DNA from 2 places in the Streptomyces sp. NPDC057002 genome. Region 1 is predicted to be linked to the other one. Evidence: riboswitches for the same ligand, from Rfam matches in the RefSeq annotation. Region 1 holds a riboswitch; the other holds the start of a gene.
What was found. A riboswitch is a leader RNA that binds a small molecule or an ion and turns the genes downstream of it on or off. The one in region 1 is predicted to bind S-adenosylmethionine.
Positions count from the first base shown of each region.

Region 2: linked by a shared signal. The riboswitch ahead of thrC (threonine synthase) and the one ahead of ACFT32_RS40625 (aminotransferase class V-fold PLP-dependent enzyme) in region 1 are both predicted to bind S-adenosylmethionine.

Region 1 covers NZ_JBHURZ010000012.1:19,873-26,445, reverse strand. Annotated here, with positions in the region: gene ACFT32_RS40650 (heme-copper oxidase subunit III) at 1-174, shown strand, start outside; gene ACFT32_RS40645 (c-type cytochrome) at 256-1,068, shown strand; gene ACFT32_RS40640 (Rieske 2Fe-2S domain-containing protein) at 1,065-2,135, shown strand; gene ACFT32_RS40635 (cytochrome bc complex cytochrome b subunit) at 2,132-3,754, shown strand; gene trpD (anthranilate phosphoribosyltransferase) at 3,880-4,944, shown strand; SAM riboswitch class IV at 5,018-5,134, shown strand; gene ACFT32_RS40625 (aminotransferase class V-fold PLP-dependent enzyme) at 5,261-6,573, shown strand, end outside.
Region 2 covers NZ_JBHURZ010000006.1:140,062-146,634, reverse strand. Annotated here, with positions in the region: gene ACFT32_RS28880 (NADH:flavin oxidoreductase) at 1-749, opposite strand, end outside; gene groL (chaperonin GroEL) at 951-2,573, opposite strand; gene ACFT32_RS28870 (cold-shock protein) at 2,907-3,110, opposite strand; gene ACFT32_RS28865 (MoaD/ThiS family protein) at 3,559-3,834, opposite strand; gene thrC (threonine synthase) at 3,951-5,237, opposite strand; SAM riboswitch class I at 5,256-5,412, opposite strand; gene ACFT32_RS28855 (glucosyl-3-phosphoglycerate synthase) at 5,568-6,512, shown strand.

The sequences.
Region 1 (6,573 bases):
GGCCTGCACGTGACAGGCGGTCTCATCGCCTTCCTGCTGGTCCTCGGCCGGACCTACGCGGCCAGCAGGTTCACCCATGAGCAGGCGACCGCCGCGATCGTCGTGTCCTACTACTGGCACTTCGTCGATGTCGTCTGGATCGGCCTCTTCGCCACGATCTACATGATCAAGTAGCAGGGCCCGCATCCACGCGTGCTCGACGAAGCGCGCATCCCAGAAGCATCGACGCAGAAGATCCTGACACCGGGGTAATCCGTGAAAAAGCTCTCCGCACGACGACGCCACCCGATGGCGGCGCTCGTCGTCCTACTCCTCGCGCTGGCATGCACCGGGGGGCTGTATGCCGTGTTCGCACCGACGAGCCCGGCGAAGGCCGACGAAACCGCCCAGTCCCTCACCATCGAGGAGGGCAAGAAGCTCTACTCGGTCGGCTGCGCCAGTTGCCACGGCACCGGCGGTCAGGGCACCTCCGACGGGCCGAGCCTGGTGGGTGTGGGCGCCGCGGCCGTCGACTTCCAGGTGGGCACCGGCCGCATGCCGGCCGCCACCTCGCAGGGCCCGCAGGTCCCGGCGAAGAAGAACATCTACTCGCAGGCCGAGATCGACCAGCTCGCGGCGTACATCGCCTCGCTGGGCGCCGGTCCGTCCATCCCGACGGAGGAGCAGTACGGCCCCGAGGGCGCCGACATCGCCGAGGGCGGTGAGCTGTTCCGCACCAACTGCGCGCAGTGCCACAACTTCACCGGCAAGGGCGGCGCGCTGACGCACGGCAAGTACGCGCCGACCCTCGAGGGCGTCTCCGCGAAGCACCTCTACGAGGCCATGCAGACCGGCCCGCAGAACATGCCGTCCTTCCCCGACACCACGCTGTCGGAGGAGAACAAGAAGGACATCATCGCTTACCTCGACGCGGTCAACAGCGACAAGACCGAGAGCCCCGGCGGCCTCGAGCTCGGCGGCCTCGGGCCGGTCAGCGAGGGCCTGTTCGGCTGGATCTTCGGTCTCGGCGGACTGATCGCCGTCGCCGTGTGGGTCGCCGCCCGGACCGCAAAGGCCAAGAAGTCATGAGTAGCCAAGACATTCCAGAAGAGAACCTGCCCGCCGAGCACGCGGGACGTGACGAGCACGGGCACGACGCGGTGAGCGTCCCGGACGACAAGCACCCGTTCGCCGACCCGGGCCTGCCTCCCCACGAGCACCGGATCCAGGACGTCGACGAGCGGGCCGCCAAGCGGTCCGAGCGTTCGGTCGCCCTGCTGTTCACGGTGTCGATGCTGGCCACCGTCGCCTTCATCGCCGCGTTCGTGGCGATCCCGGTCGACAAGTCGGTCTTCATCTTCCCGCTGGGTCACATCAGCGCGCTGAACTTCGCGCTGGGCATGACGCTCGGCATCGCGCTGTTCTGCATCGGCGCGGGCGCCGTCCACTGGGCGCGCACCCTGATGTCCGACGTGGAGGTCGCCGACGAGCGGCACGCGATCGCGGCGACGCCCGAGGTCCGCGAGAAGGTCTTCGCGGACTTCAAGCAGGGCGCCAAGGAGTCCGCGCTCGGCCGCCGCAAGCTGATCCGCAACACCATGCTCGGCGCGCTCACGCTGGTGCCGCTCTCCGGTGTCGTGCTGCTGCGCGACCTCGGCCCGCTGCCCGGCACCAAGCTCCGCCACACGCTGTGGTCCAAGGGCAAGCTGCTCGTCAACATGAACACGGACGAGCCGCTGCGTCCCTCGGACGTCGCGGTCGGTTCGCTGACCTTCGCCAAGCCCGAGGGCCTGGAGGAGCACGACCACGAGTTCCAGAACGAGATCGCCAAGGCCGCCCTGATGATCGTCCGGATCCAGCCGGAGAACATCAAGGACAAGCGCGAGCTCGAGTGGTCGCACGAGGGCATCGTCGCCTACTCGAAGATCTGCACCCACGTCGGTTGCCCGATCTCCCTGTACGAGCAGCAGACGCACCACGTGCTCTGCCCCTGCCACCAGTCCACCTTCGACCTCTCCGACGGTGCCCGAGTGATCTTCGGTCCCGCCGGTCACGCCCTGCCGCAGCTCCGCATCGGCGTGAACGACGAGGGCTATCTTGAGGCGCTCGGCGACTTCGACGAGCCCGTCGGCCCTGCTTTCTGGGAGCGCGGATGAGCACTGCACAAGAACGCCGCAAGGCACCCGCGGGTGAGCGGGTCGCCGACTGGGCCGACGGCCGCCTGGGGATCTACTCCCTGGCCAAGGCCAACATGCGCAAGATCTTCCCGGACCACTGGTCCTTCATGCTGGGTGAGATCTGCCTCTACAGCTTCATCATCATCATCCTCACGGGTGTGTATCTGACGCTGTTCTTCCACCCGTCGATGAACGAGGTGGAGTACCACGGCAGTTACGTCCCGCTCCAGGGGCAGCTGATGTCGGAGGCGTTCGCCTCCACCCTGGACATCAGCTTCGACGTCCGCGGCGGTCTGCTGATCCGGCAGATCCACCACTGGGCGGCGATCATCTTCCTCGCCGGCATGTTCGTGCACATGATGCGCGTCTTCTTCACCGGCGCGTTCCGCAAGCCGCGCGAGATCAACTGGATGTTCGGCTTCCTGCTGTTCGTCCTGGGCATGTTCACCGGTTTCACCGGCTACTCGCTCCCGGACGACCTGCTCTCCGGCACCGGTGTCCGCTTCACGCAGGGCGCGATCCTGTCCGTGCCGATCGTGGGCACGTACATCTCGATGTTCCTGTTCGGCGGGGAGTTCCCGGGCACCGACTTCGTCGCCCGGTTCTACTCGATCCACATCCTGCTGCTGCCGGGCATCATGCTCGGGCTCGTGGTCGGCCACCTGATCCTGGTCTTCTACCACAAGCACACCCAGTTCGCGGGTCCCGGACGGACCAACAAGAACGTCGTCGGCATGCCGCTGCTGCCGGTCTACATGGCCAAGGCCGGAGGCTTCTTCTTCCTGGTCTTCGGTGTCATCTCGGCCCTCGCCGGCATCGCGACGATCAACCCGATCTGGGTCCTGGGCCCCTACCGTCCCGACCAGGTGTCGACCGGTGCCCAGCCCGACTGGTACATGGGCTTCGCCGAGGGCCTGATCCGCGCGATGCCGGGCTGGGAGGTCAACTTCTGGGGCCACACGCTGGTCCTGGGCGTGTTCATCCCACTGGTGTTGTTCGGTGTCTTCCTCGGGATCATCGCCCTCTACCCGTTCATCGAGTCGTGGGTCACCGGGGACAAGCGCGAGCACCACATCCTGGACCGGCCGCGCAACGCCCCGACCCGTACCGGTGTCGGTGTCGCGTGGGTCACCGGCTACATCATCATGCTGATCGGCGGTGGCAACGACATCGTCGCCACGCACTTCCATCTGTCGATCAACTCGGTCACCTGGTTCGTCCGGATCGGGTTCTTCCTCGGACCGGTCCTCGCGTTCATCGTCACCAAGCGCATCTGCCTCGGCCTTCAGCGCAGGGACAAGGAGAAGGTGCTGCACGGCCGCGAGTCGGGCATCATCAAGCGCCTGCCGCACGGTGAGTTCATCGAGGTGCACGAGCCGCTCAGCCAGGAGCAGATGTACACGCTCACGGCGCACGACCAGTACCAGCCGGCCGAGATCGGTCCGACGACCGACGAGAACGGTGTCGAGCGCAAGGTGAAGGGCTCCGAGAAGCTGCGCGCCAAGCTCAGCGAGTCCTACTACGGCGAGGGGGCCCAGATCCCGAAGCCCACCGCCGAGGAGTACCGGGAGATCACGAGCGGCCACGGCCACCACTGATCGCTGCTTCGCCACGCCACAGAAGGGCCTCGTCCGGTGTTCGGACGGGGCCCTTCGCGGTGCCCGGGGCTGGATAGGGTGGGACCACTGCTTTTACGTGACATACGAGGACCCAGGAGCGGCTTATGAGCGCTGTGACCCCCGCTGGAGGCGACACCGCGGCGGGCCGCTCCTGGCCCGCCCTGCTGAACGGCCTGCTGGACCGCCGGGACCTGACCGCCGACGACACCGCCTGGGCGATGGACCTGATCATGCGCGGTGAGGCGACGGACGCGCAGATCGCCGGGTTCGTGGTGGCGCTGCGCGCCAAGGGCGAGACCGTCGAGGAGATCGCCGGATTCGTCCGGGCGATGTACGAGCACGCGAACGTGATCGAGGTGCCGGGCCCGGCCGTCGACATCGTCGGCACGGGCGGCGACGGGGCGAAGACCGTCAACATCTCCACGATGTCGGCCATCGTCATCGCCGGCACCGGTGCGAAGGTCGTCAAGCACGGCAATCGCGCCGCGTCGTCGGCGTCCGGGGCGTCGGACGTCCTGGAGAAGCTCGGCGTCAACCTGGAGCTGCCCACGCACCGGGTGGCCGGGGTCGCCGAGGAGGCCGGGATCACCTTCTGCTTCGCGGCGAAGTTCCACCCCGCGATGCGGCATGCGGGAGCGGCCCGTGGCCAGTTGGGGGTCCGCACGATCTTCAACGTCCTCGGTCCGCTGACCAACCCCGCGAAGGTGCGGGCACAGGCCGTCGGTGTGGCGGACCCGCGCATGGCGCCGATCGTCGCGGGCGTCTTCGCCGAGCGCGGCAACTCGTCCCTGGTCTTCCGCGGCGACGACGGCCTGGACGAACTGACCACCACGGCCACGTCCCGGGTGTGGATCGTCCGGGACGGCAAGGTGACCGAGGAGCCCTTCGACCCGCGCGACGTGGGCCTCGAACTGGTCCCCGTGGAGGCCCTGCGCGGCGCGGACGCCTCCTACAACGCCGAGGTCGCCCGCCGCCTGCTGGAGGGCGAGACCGGCCCGGTCCGCGACGCGGTCGTGCTGAACTCGGCGGCGGCGCTGGTGGCTCTGGAGCCGACGGTGGCACCGCTGGCCGACCAGATCCGTGCCGGGATGGCGAAGGCGGCGGAGTCGATCGACTCGGGGGCGGCGAAGCGGACCCTGGAGCGCTGGGTGGCTGCCAGCAACGCGTAACCGAGGTGAGCGCGGTCCCGCGATGCGGACACGAGTTGCGGGACCGCGATCACTTCACGTACTTTCCTGATCAGGTCATGAGTGACAGTCATGAGGCCCCGGCCGACTGTCCGGCAACCCTCCGTCCGTGGCGGGGTGCCCCGGGTGAAGACCAGGCCGTAGGCAGCGAGGTCTACGGCAAGCGCGGACCCCTCGCGATACCAGGGGTCCTGGTCGTCGAGGAGTCTTCCGTGAGCAAGCGAATGCGATAGGGCCGCAGAGCCCCGCCTCCGCACAGCCCTTTTCTCTCACCCCTGTCTCTCACGGGAGTTCCGCCATGTCCGTCTCCACCGCTGCCGCCGACCAGTCCGTTTGTGCCTCGCTGCCCGTTCTCGGCCGGGATGTCACCGTGCCGCTCGTGACCGGGGGCGAGGTCACCTACGCCGCGCTCGACTACGCCGCCAGCGCCCCGGCGCTCCAGCGCGTCTGGGACGACGTGGCCGCCTACGCGCCGTACTACGGCAGCGTCCACCGCGGTGCCGGGTACCTGTCCCAGCTGTCGACCGACCTCTTCGAGAACGCCCGGCGGACCGTCGCGGAGTTCCTCGGCTGCCGGGACGGTGACCAGGTGGTGTTCACCCGGTCCACCACCGACTCCCTGAACCTCCTCGCCGCCGCGCTCCCGGCCGACTGCCAGGTCTTCGTCTTCGAGACCGAGCACCACGCCTCCCTGCTGCCGTGGCGGAACACGCACGTCACCTACCTCGACGCCCCGAGCAGCCCGCGCCAGGCCGTCGAGACCCTGGAGCGCGCCCTCGCCGACCGGACTGTGTCGATCGAGGGGGGCTACGGGCCGGCCCTCGTCTGCGTCACCGGCGCCTCGAACGTCACCGGCGAGCTGTGGCCCGTACGGGAGCTCGCGGCGGCCGCGCACGCCCATGGCGCCCGGATCGTGCTGGACGCCGCCCAACTGGCCCCGCACCACCCGGTGTCCGTCGCGGACCTCGACGTCGACTGGGTCGCCTTCTCCGGGCACAAGCTGTACGCGCCCTTCGGCTCCGGCGTCCTGGCCGGCCGGGCCGACTGGCTGCGTGCGGCGGACCCCTACCTCGCCGGCGGCGGTGCCTCGCGGAAGGTGGCGCGGCGTACGGACGGCGGCGTAGACGTGGAGTGGCACGAGAGCGCCGCCCGGCACGAGGCGGGCTCCCCGAACGTCATCGGCGCCTACTCCATCGCCTCCGCCTGCACGGCGCTCACCGAGGCCGGGTTCGACAACCTGGTCGCGCGCGAGCAGTACCTGATCGAGAAGGTGCGTACGGGCCTCGCCGAGGTGCCGGAGGTCCGGATCCTCTCCCTCTTCGGCGATGACGCCCCGCGTGTCGGCGTCATCTCCTTCGTCGTCGAGGGCTGGAACAGCTCCCACTTCGCCGCCGCCCTCTCCGCCGAGTACGGCATCGGGGTGCGGGACGGGCTGTTCTGCGCCCACCCCCTCCTGCGGACCCTGCTGGGCAGCGACCCGCAGACCCAGGGCGAGTGCGGCGCACCGGAGGCGGCTCCCGGCGAGAAGTCCCTCAACGCCATCCGCGTGAGCTTCGGCGCGGGCACGCCCGACGAGCACGTCGAGCGGTTCGTCAGCGCCGTCAAGGAGCT
Region 2 (6,573 bases), on a different contig from region 1:
TCCAGCTCCTCGGGCGTCTCGGCGAGGCGGGCGTCGTAGGCCTCCTGCTTCCACTGCGAGTAGCGGAAGATGACGGGGAAGTCGGCGGAGACGGTCTCGCGGACTGCGGCGACGATCTCCTCCGAGAGCTTGGCGCGGGCGACCGAGTCGCCGCCGTAGGCGTCGGTGCGGCGGTTGGTGCCCTCCCAGAGGAACTGGTCGAGCAGGTAGCCGTGGGCGCCGTGGAGCTCCACGCCGTCGAAGCCGATGCGCTCGGCGGCTGCCGCGGCCTCGGCGAACGCGCCGATGACGGCGTCGATGTCGGCCTGGGTCATGGCCTTGCCGGTGGGCTCCGAGGCGCCGATGCGCAGACCGGAGGGGCCGACGGCCGGGGCGTCCGCGAACGGCGGCTCACCCTGGTTGCGGACCATGCCGATGTGCCACAGCTGCGGGACGATCGTGCCGCCCGCGGCGTGCACCGCCTCGGCGACCTTCGCCCAGCCCGCGAGCTGCTCCTCGCCGTGGAACCGCGGCACGCGGTCGCTCTGCCCGGCCGACTCGTGCCCGACGTAGGTGCCCTCGGTGACGATCAGGCCGACTCCGGCGGCGGCACGGCGGGAGTAGTACGAGATGACGTCCTCGCCGGGGACTCCGCCCGGGGAGAACATGCGGGTCATCGGCGCCATGGCGATGCGGTTCGGGACGGTCAGGCCGTTGAGCGTGACGGGCCGGGACAGAATTTCGGCGGCGCGGGAGGCGGCGACGGTCACTCAGGGGCTCCTTCGGATACCGGACAGTATGTGCATACGCATAGGACATGCGTTTCAACCATCCGGCCCGCCCGCGCCATCCCGTCCGCGCTGTGACCCCGGACACGCCCGAGGGCGGCACCCCCTGCCCGGATATCCGGAACAGGAAGTGCCGCCCTCGGCAAGACCGTTGATCAACCCGGGGAAATCCCAGGGGGTCGATCAGAAGTCCATGTCACCGCCCGGCATACCGCCACCGGCGGGCGCGGCGGCCTTCTCCGGCTTGTCGGCGATGACGGCCTCGGTGGTGAGGAACAGCGCGGCGATGGAGGCGGCGTTCTGCAGAGCGGAACGGGTCACCTTCGCCGGGTCGATGATGCCCTCGGCGATCATGTCGACGTACTCACCGGTCGCGGCGTTCAGGCCGTGGCCGACCTGGAGGTTGCGGACCTTCTCCACGACGACGCCGCCCTCGAGACCACCGTTGACGGCGATCTGCTTCAGCGGGGCCTCGAGCGCGAGCTTGACGGCGTTGGCGCCGGTCGCCTCGTCACCCTCGAGGTCCAGCTTCTCGAAGACGGAAGCCGCCTGGATGAGCGCCACGCCACCACCGGCGACGATGCCCTCCTCGACGGCCGCCTTGGCGTTGCGCACGGCGTCCTCGATGCGGTGCTTGCGCTCCTTGAGCTCCACCTCGGTGGCGGCACCGGCCTTGATGACCGCGACACCGCCGGCGAGCTTCGCCAGGCGCTCCTGCAGCTTCTCGCGGTCGTAGTCCGAGTCGCTGTTCTCGATCTCGGCGCGGATCTGGTTGACGCGGCCGTTGACCTGGTCGGTCGAACCGGCACCGTCGACGATGGTCGTCTCGTCCTTGGTGATGACCACCTTGCGGGCCTTGCCCAGCAGGTCGAGCGTGGCGTTCTCCAGCTTGAGGCCGACCTCCTCGGAGATCACCTCGCCGCCGGTGAGGATGCCGATGTCCTGCAGCATCGCCTTGCGGCGGTCACCGAAGCCCGGGGCCTTGACGGCGACGGACTTGAAGGTGCCGCGGATCTTGTTGACGACCAGGGTCGACAGGGCCTCGCCCTCGACGTCCTCGGCGATGATCAGCAGCGGCTTGCCCGACTGCATGACCTTCTCCAGGAGCGGGAGCAGGTCCTTGACGTTCGAGATCTTGGAGTTCGCGATCAGGATGTACGGGTCGTCGAGGACGGCCTCCATACGCTCCATGTCGGTCGCGAAGTACGCCGAGATGTAGCCCTTGTCGAAGCGCATACCCTCGGTGAGCTCAAGCTCCAGACCGAAGGTCTGGGACTCCTCGACGGTGATGACGCCTTCCTTGCCGACCTTGTCCATCGCCTCGGCGATGAGCTCGCCGATCTGGGTGTCGGCGGCGGAGATGGAGGCCGTGGAAGCGATCTGCTCCTTGGTCTCGACGTCCTTCGCCTGCTCCAGCAGGGCGGCGGAGACGGCCTCGACGGCACGCTCGATGCCGCGCTTGAGGGCCATCGGGTTGGCGCCGGCGGCTACGTTGCGCAGGCCCTCCTTGACCAGGGCCTGGGCGAGAACGGTCGCGGTGGTCGTACCGTCACCGGCGACGTCGTCCGTCTTCTTGGCGACTTCCTTGACCAGCTCGGCGCCGATCTTCTCGTACGGGTCCTCGAGCTCGATCTCCTTGGCGATGGAGACACCATCGTTGGTGATCGTGGGGGCGCCCCACTTCTTCTCGAGGACGACGTTGCGGCCCTTGGGGCCGAGCGTCACCTTCACGGCGTCCGCGAGCTGGTTCATGCCGCGCTCGAGGCCGCGCCGCGCCTCCTCGTCGAACGCGATGATCTTGGCCATGTGAAGTGGTCCCTCCAGGACTGGGGGTGATTACTTCGGACCGCGCCCGCGCCCGCGACGGACGGCTCGCCAGCCTCGTGGTTCCTTCCCCACCCGGCCTGCGGGCCTCACCGACCCGGTCCTTACGTTGTCACTCTCACCTTCAGAGTGCTAACGCAATGATTAGCACTCGGGCATGGCGAGTGCAAGCGCCTCCCAGGGATCGGGCGGGCCGCTCAGCCACCCGCGAACGGCGCCCGGCAGGGCTTTCGAACAGGCCGAAGGGCCCGCACCCCGGGGGGTACGGGCCCTTCAGAGAAGACCTGCCGCTTGCGGTTTGTCGTGGTCGCGCGTTCAGGCAGCCACGCGAACCATGTCGGCCTGTGGGCCCTTCTGGCCCTGCGAGATCTCGAACTCGACCCGCTGGCCCTCTTCAAGGGTGCGGTACCCGTCCATCTGGATCGCGCTGTAGTGGACGAAAACATCCGCACCACCGTCGACCGCGATGAAGCCGTACCCCTTCTCCGCGTTGAACCACTTGACGGTGCCCTGAGCCATGCCTAACTCCCCTATTACTGGCCCTTGCACAGATCCGCACTTCGCGGATCCGGGTCAGACCTCACCCCCCACGGATTGGGGGCGTGCGCCGGAACGCGTCGACCGCGGCCGAATGTATCTGTCCAACTGCCCTCTGCAACAGGTCAATCGGACGAGAATTCCGGACGCGCAGGATCCGGAATGTGGGGAGAATTCGCCTGACTTCAGGGCAAGTCGGGCCACACAAAGGGAACAAAAGCCACGAAAGGCCCACACACTTTGGCTACATCTTGTCGGGCTCGCGGCAGGAATTCAGGGTGCCCGATCAGGGGACCGGGATCGCGTTCCCCAACTGTACCGCGCTCAACCACACAGAATTGCCCCCTCCGCTTCTCTCACGGAGGGGGCAATTCGATGAACGCTCAGTGACGGCCGTTACCGATGGTAATAATCAAGCCGGTCGACCGGTTCAGCCACCGGCGACGGCCGGAATGATCGACACACCGGCACCGTCCGGCGTCGCCGTCTCGAGACCCTGCTCGAACCGCACGTCGTCGTCATTGACATACACGTTGACGAACCGGCGCAGCTTGCCCTGGTCGTCCAGCACCCGGGCGGCGATCCCGGTGTGGTTCTTCTCCAGATCGGCGATGACCTCACCGAGGTTCGCGCCCTCGGCAGCGACCTCGGCCTGGCCGCCGGTGTAGGTACGCAGGATGGTGGGGATTCGAACGGTGACGCTCATGACTTCAAAACCTCCGGTTGGGAAGCGGACCTGCTTTCAGGGGCGCGGGGCTGTATCGATTTGCGGCTCCGCCGCGTGGGCGCGACCAGCCCCCACCGGCCCGCAGCGAACAACGATCAGACGAGACCCGCATCCCGGAACGAGTCCAGGTTGGGCCGGATGGTCGCGGTCAGCCCGGTCCCGGCCACCGCATCCAACGTCTTCAGACCATCGCCCGTGTTCAGCACCACGGTCGTCAGCGACGGGTCGAGGGCGCCGCTCTCGAGCAGCTTCTTCGTCACACCCACCGTCACCCCACCGGCGGTCTCCGCGAACACACCCTCGGTCCGGGCGAGCAGCTTGATCGCCTCGACGACCTGCTCGTCGTTCACGTCCTCCACCGCACCGCCCGTACGACGCGCGATGTCCAGCACGTACGGCCCGTCCGCCGGGTTGCCGATCGCCAGCGACTTGGCGATGGTGTCCGGCTTCTGCGGCCGTACGACGTCGTGCCCGGCCTTGAACGCCGTGGACACCGGCGAGCAGCCGAGCGCCTGAGCACCGAAGATCTTGTACGGCTTGTCCTCGACCAGACCGAGCTTGATCAGCTCCTGCAGACCCTTGTCGATCTTCGTGAGCTGCGAGCCGGAGGCGATCGGCACCACGAGCTGGTCCGGCAGCTGCCAGCCGAGCTGCTCGCAGATCTCGTACGCCAGCGTCTTGGAGCCCTCCGCGTAGTACGGCCGCAGGTTGACGTTGACGAAGCCCCAGCCCTCGCCGGCCGGGTCGCCGATCAGCTCGGAGCAGAAGCGGTTCACGTCGTCGTAGTTGCCCTCGATGCCGACGAGCTCGCCGCCGTAGATCGCGGCCATGACGACCTTGCCCTGTTCCAGGTCGTGCGGGATGAACACGCAGGAGCGGAAGCCGGCGCGGGCAGCGGCGGCACCCACCGCACCGGCGAGGTTGCCGGTGGAGGAGCAGGAGAGGGTGGTGAAGTCGAAGGCGCGCGCGGCCTCGATGGCCTGGGCGACGACGCGGTCCTTGAAGGAGTGCGTCGGGTTGCCGGAGTCGTCCTTGACGAAGAGCTTGCCGGCGTCGACGCCGAGCTCACGGGCCAGGTTGTCGGCCTTGACGAGCTTGGTCCAGCCGGGGTTGATGTTCGGCTTGTCCGCGACGTCGGCCGGGACCGGCAGCAGCGGGGCGTAGCGCCAGATGTTCGCGGGGCCCGCTTCGATGCGCTTGCGGAGCTCTTCGGTTTCGTAGGCCGAGAAGTCGTAGGCGATCTCCAGCGGGCCGAAACACTCCTCGCACGCGAAGACCGGGCCGAGGGGGACGCGGTGACCGCACTCGCGGCAGCTCAGCGCGGCGGCGGGGCCGAGGTCTACGGTGGATTCAGTGGTGCTTGCAACAGTCTGCGCAGCCATATGAGGCGAGGCCCTTTCTCCTCATCTTCCTCACGACGCATCTCGCCGTGAGACGGATTTGGCACCTTCCCGAGCCGGGAGCCTCGCGCATGGGGTCGACAGTGACCTACGAGTACCGACTGGAGGGTTGCCGGGGCTTCAACGGGCCGTATCCCTCTGCCCCTCTGGATGAGCTGTATTCGGTTGTCGACGTGGGTTGACCCCGGACATGCGATGGTCACCCGCGTTGTTCAAGACTGTAACCGACGACCAGGACAGTTGAGATAGTCGTCCGAACCGCGAGATGGCTCACAGTCCGTCCCGCCGAGAGTACGCAGAGGAGCCGCCACGGTGCTGGAAGAAGTCGAGCGCTGGCTGAGCACCCGTTCCTGGTCCGCGACCGATCGCCCCCTCCACCAGATACTGGCCGCCAAGCAGCGCACGGGCCAGACGGTCAGTGTCGTGCTGCCCGCGCTCAACGAGGAGGAGACGGTCGGCGACATCGCCGCCGTGATCCGCCACGACCTGATGCGGCAGGTGCCGCTCGTCGACGAGCTCGTCGTGGTCGACTCCGGCTCGACCGACCGGACGTCGGAGGTGGCCGCGGCCGCGGGCGCGACCGTGGTGCACCGGGACGGGATACTCCCGCGGCTGCCCGCGGTGCCCGGCAAGGGCGAGGTGCTGTGGCGCTCGCTGCTCGTCACCCGCGGGGACATCGTCTGCTTCGTCGACGCGGACCTGCGGGACTTCTCGTCCGACTTCGTCTCCGGGATCGTGGGCCCGCTGCTCACCGAGCCGGGCGTGGACCTGGTGAAGGCCATGTACGACCGTCCGCTGGGCGCGGCCGCCGGGCAGGGCGGCCGGGTCACCGAGCTGATGGCCAGGCCACTGCTCAACATGCACTGGCCGCAGCTGGCCGGCTTCGTGCAGCCGCTCGGCGGCGAGTACGCGGCCCGCCGCTCGCTGCTGGAGCAGCTGCCGTTCCCCGTCGGGTACGGCGTCGAGCTGGGCATGCTGGTCGACGCCCTGCACCTGGCGGGGCTCGACGCCCTCGCCCAGGTCGACGTCGGGGTGCGCAAGCACCGGCACCAGGACGGGCAGGCGCTGGGCCGGATGGCCGCCGCGATCTACCGCACGGCCCAGCTGAGGCTGGCCCGCGGGCATCTGATCCGGCCGTCCCTGACGCAGTTCGAGCGGGGCGGCGACGGCTTCGAGCCGCGGACGTACTCCGTGGACACCGAGGAGCGTCCGCCGATGGTGGAGATCGCCGAGTACCAGGCGCGGAAGGCCGCCTGACCGGGGCTGTTTTTCGGCCGGGCGGGTCAGGTCCGTACGTTTGAGCGTTTCCGGGCCGGGC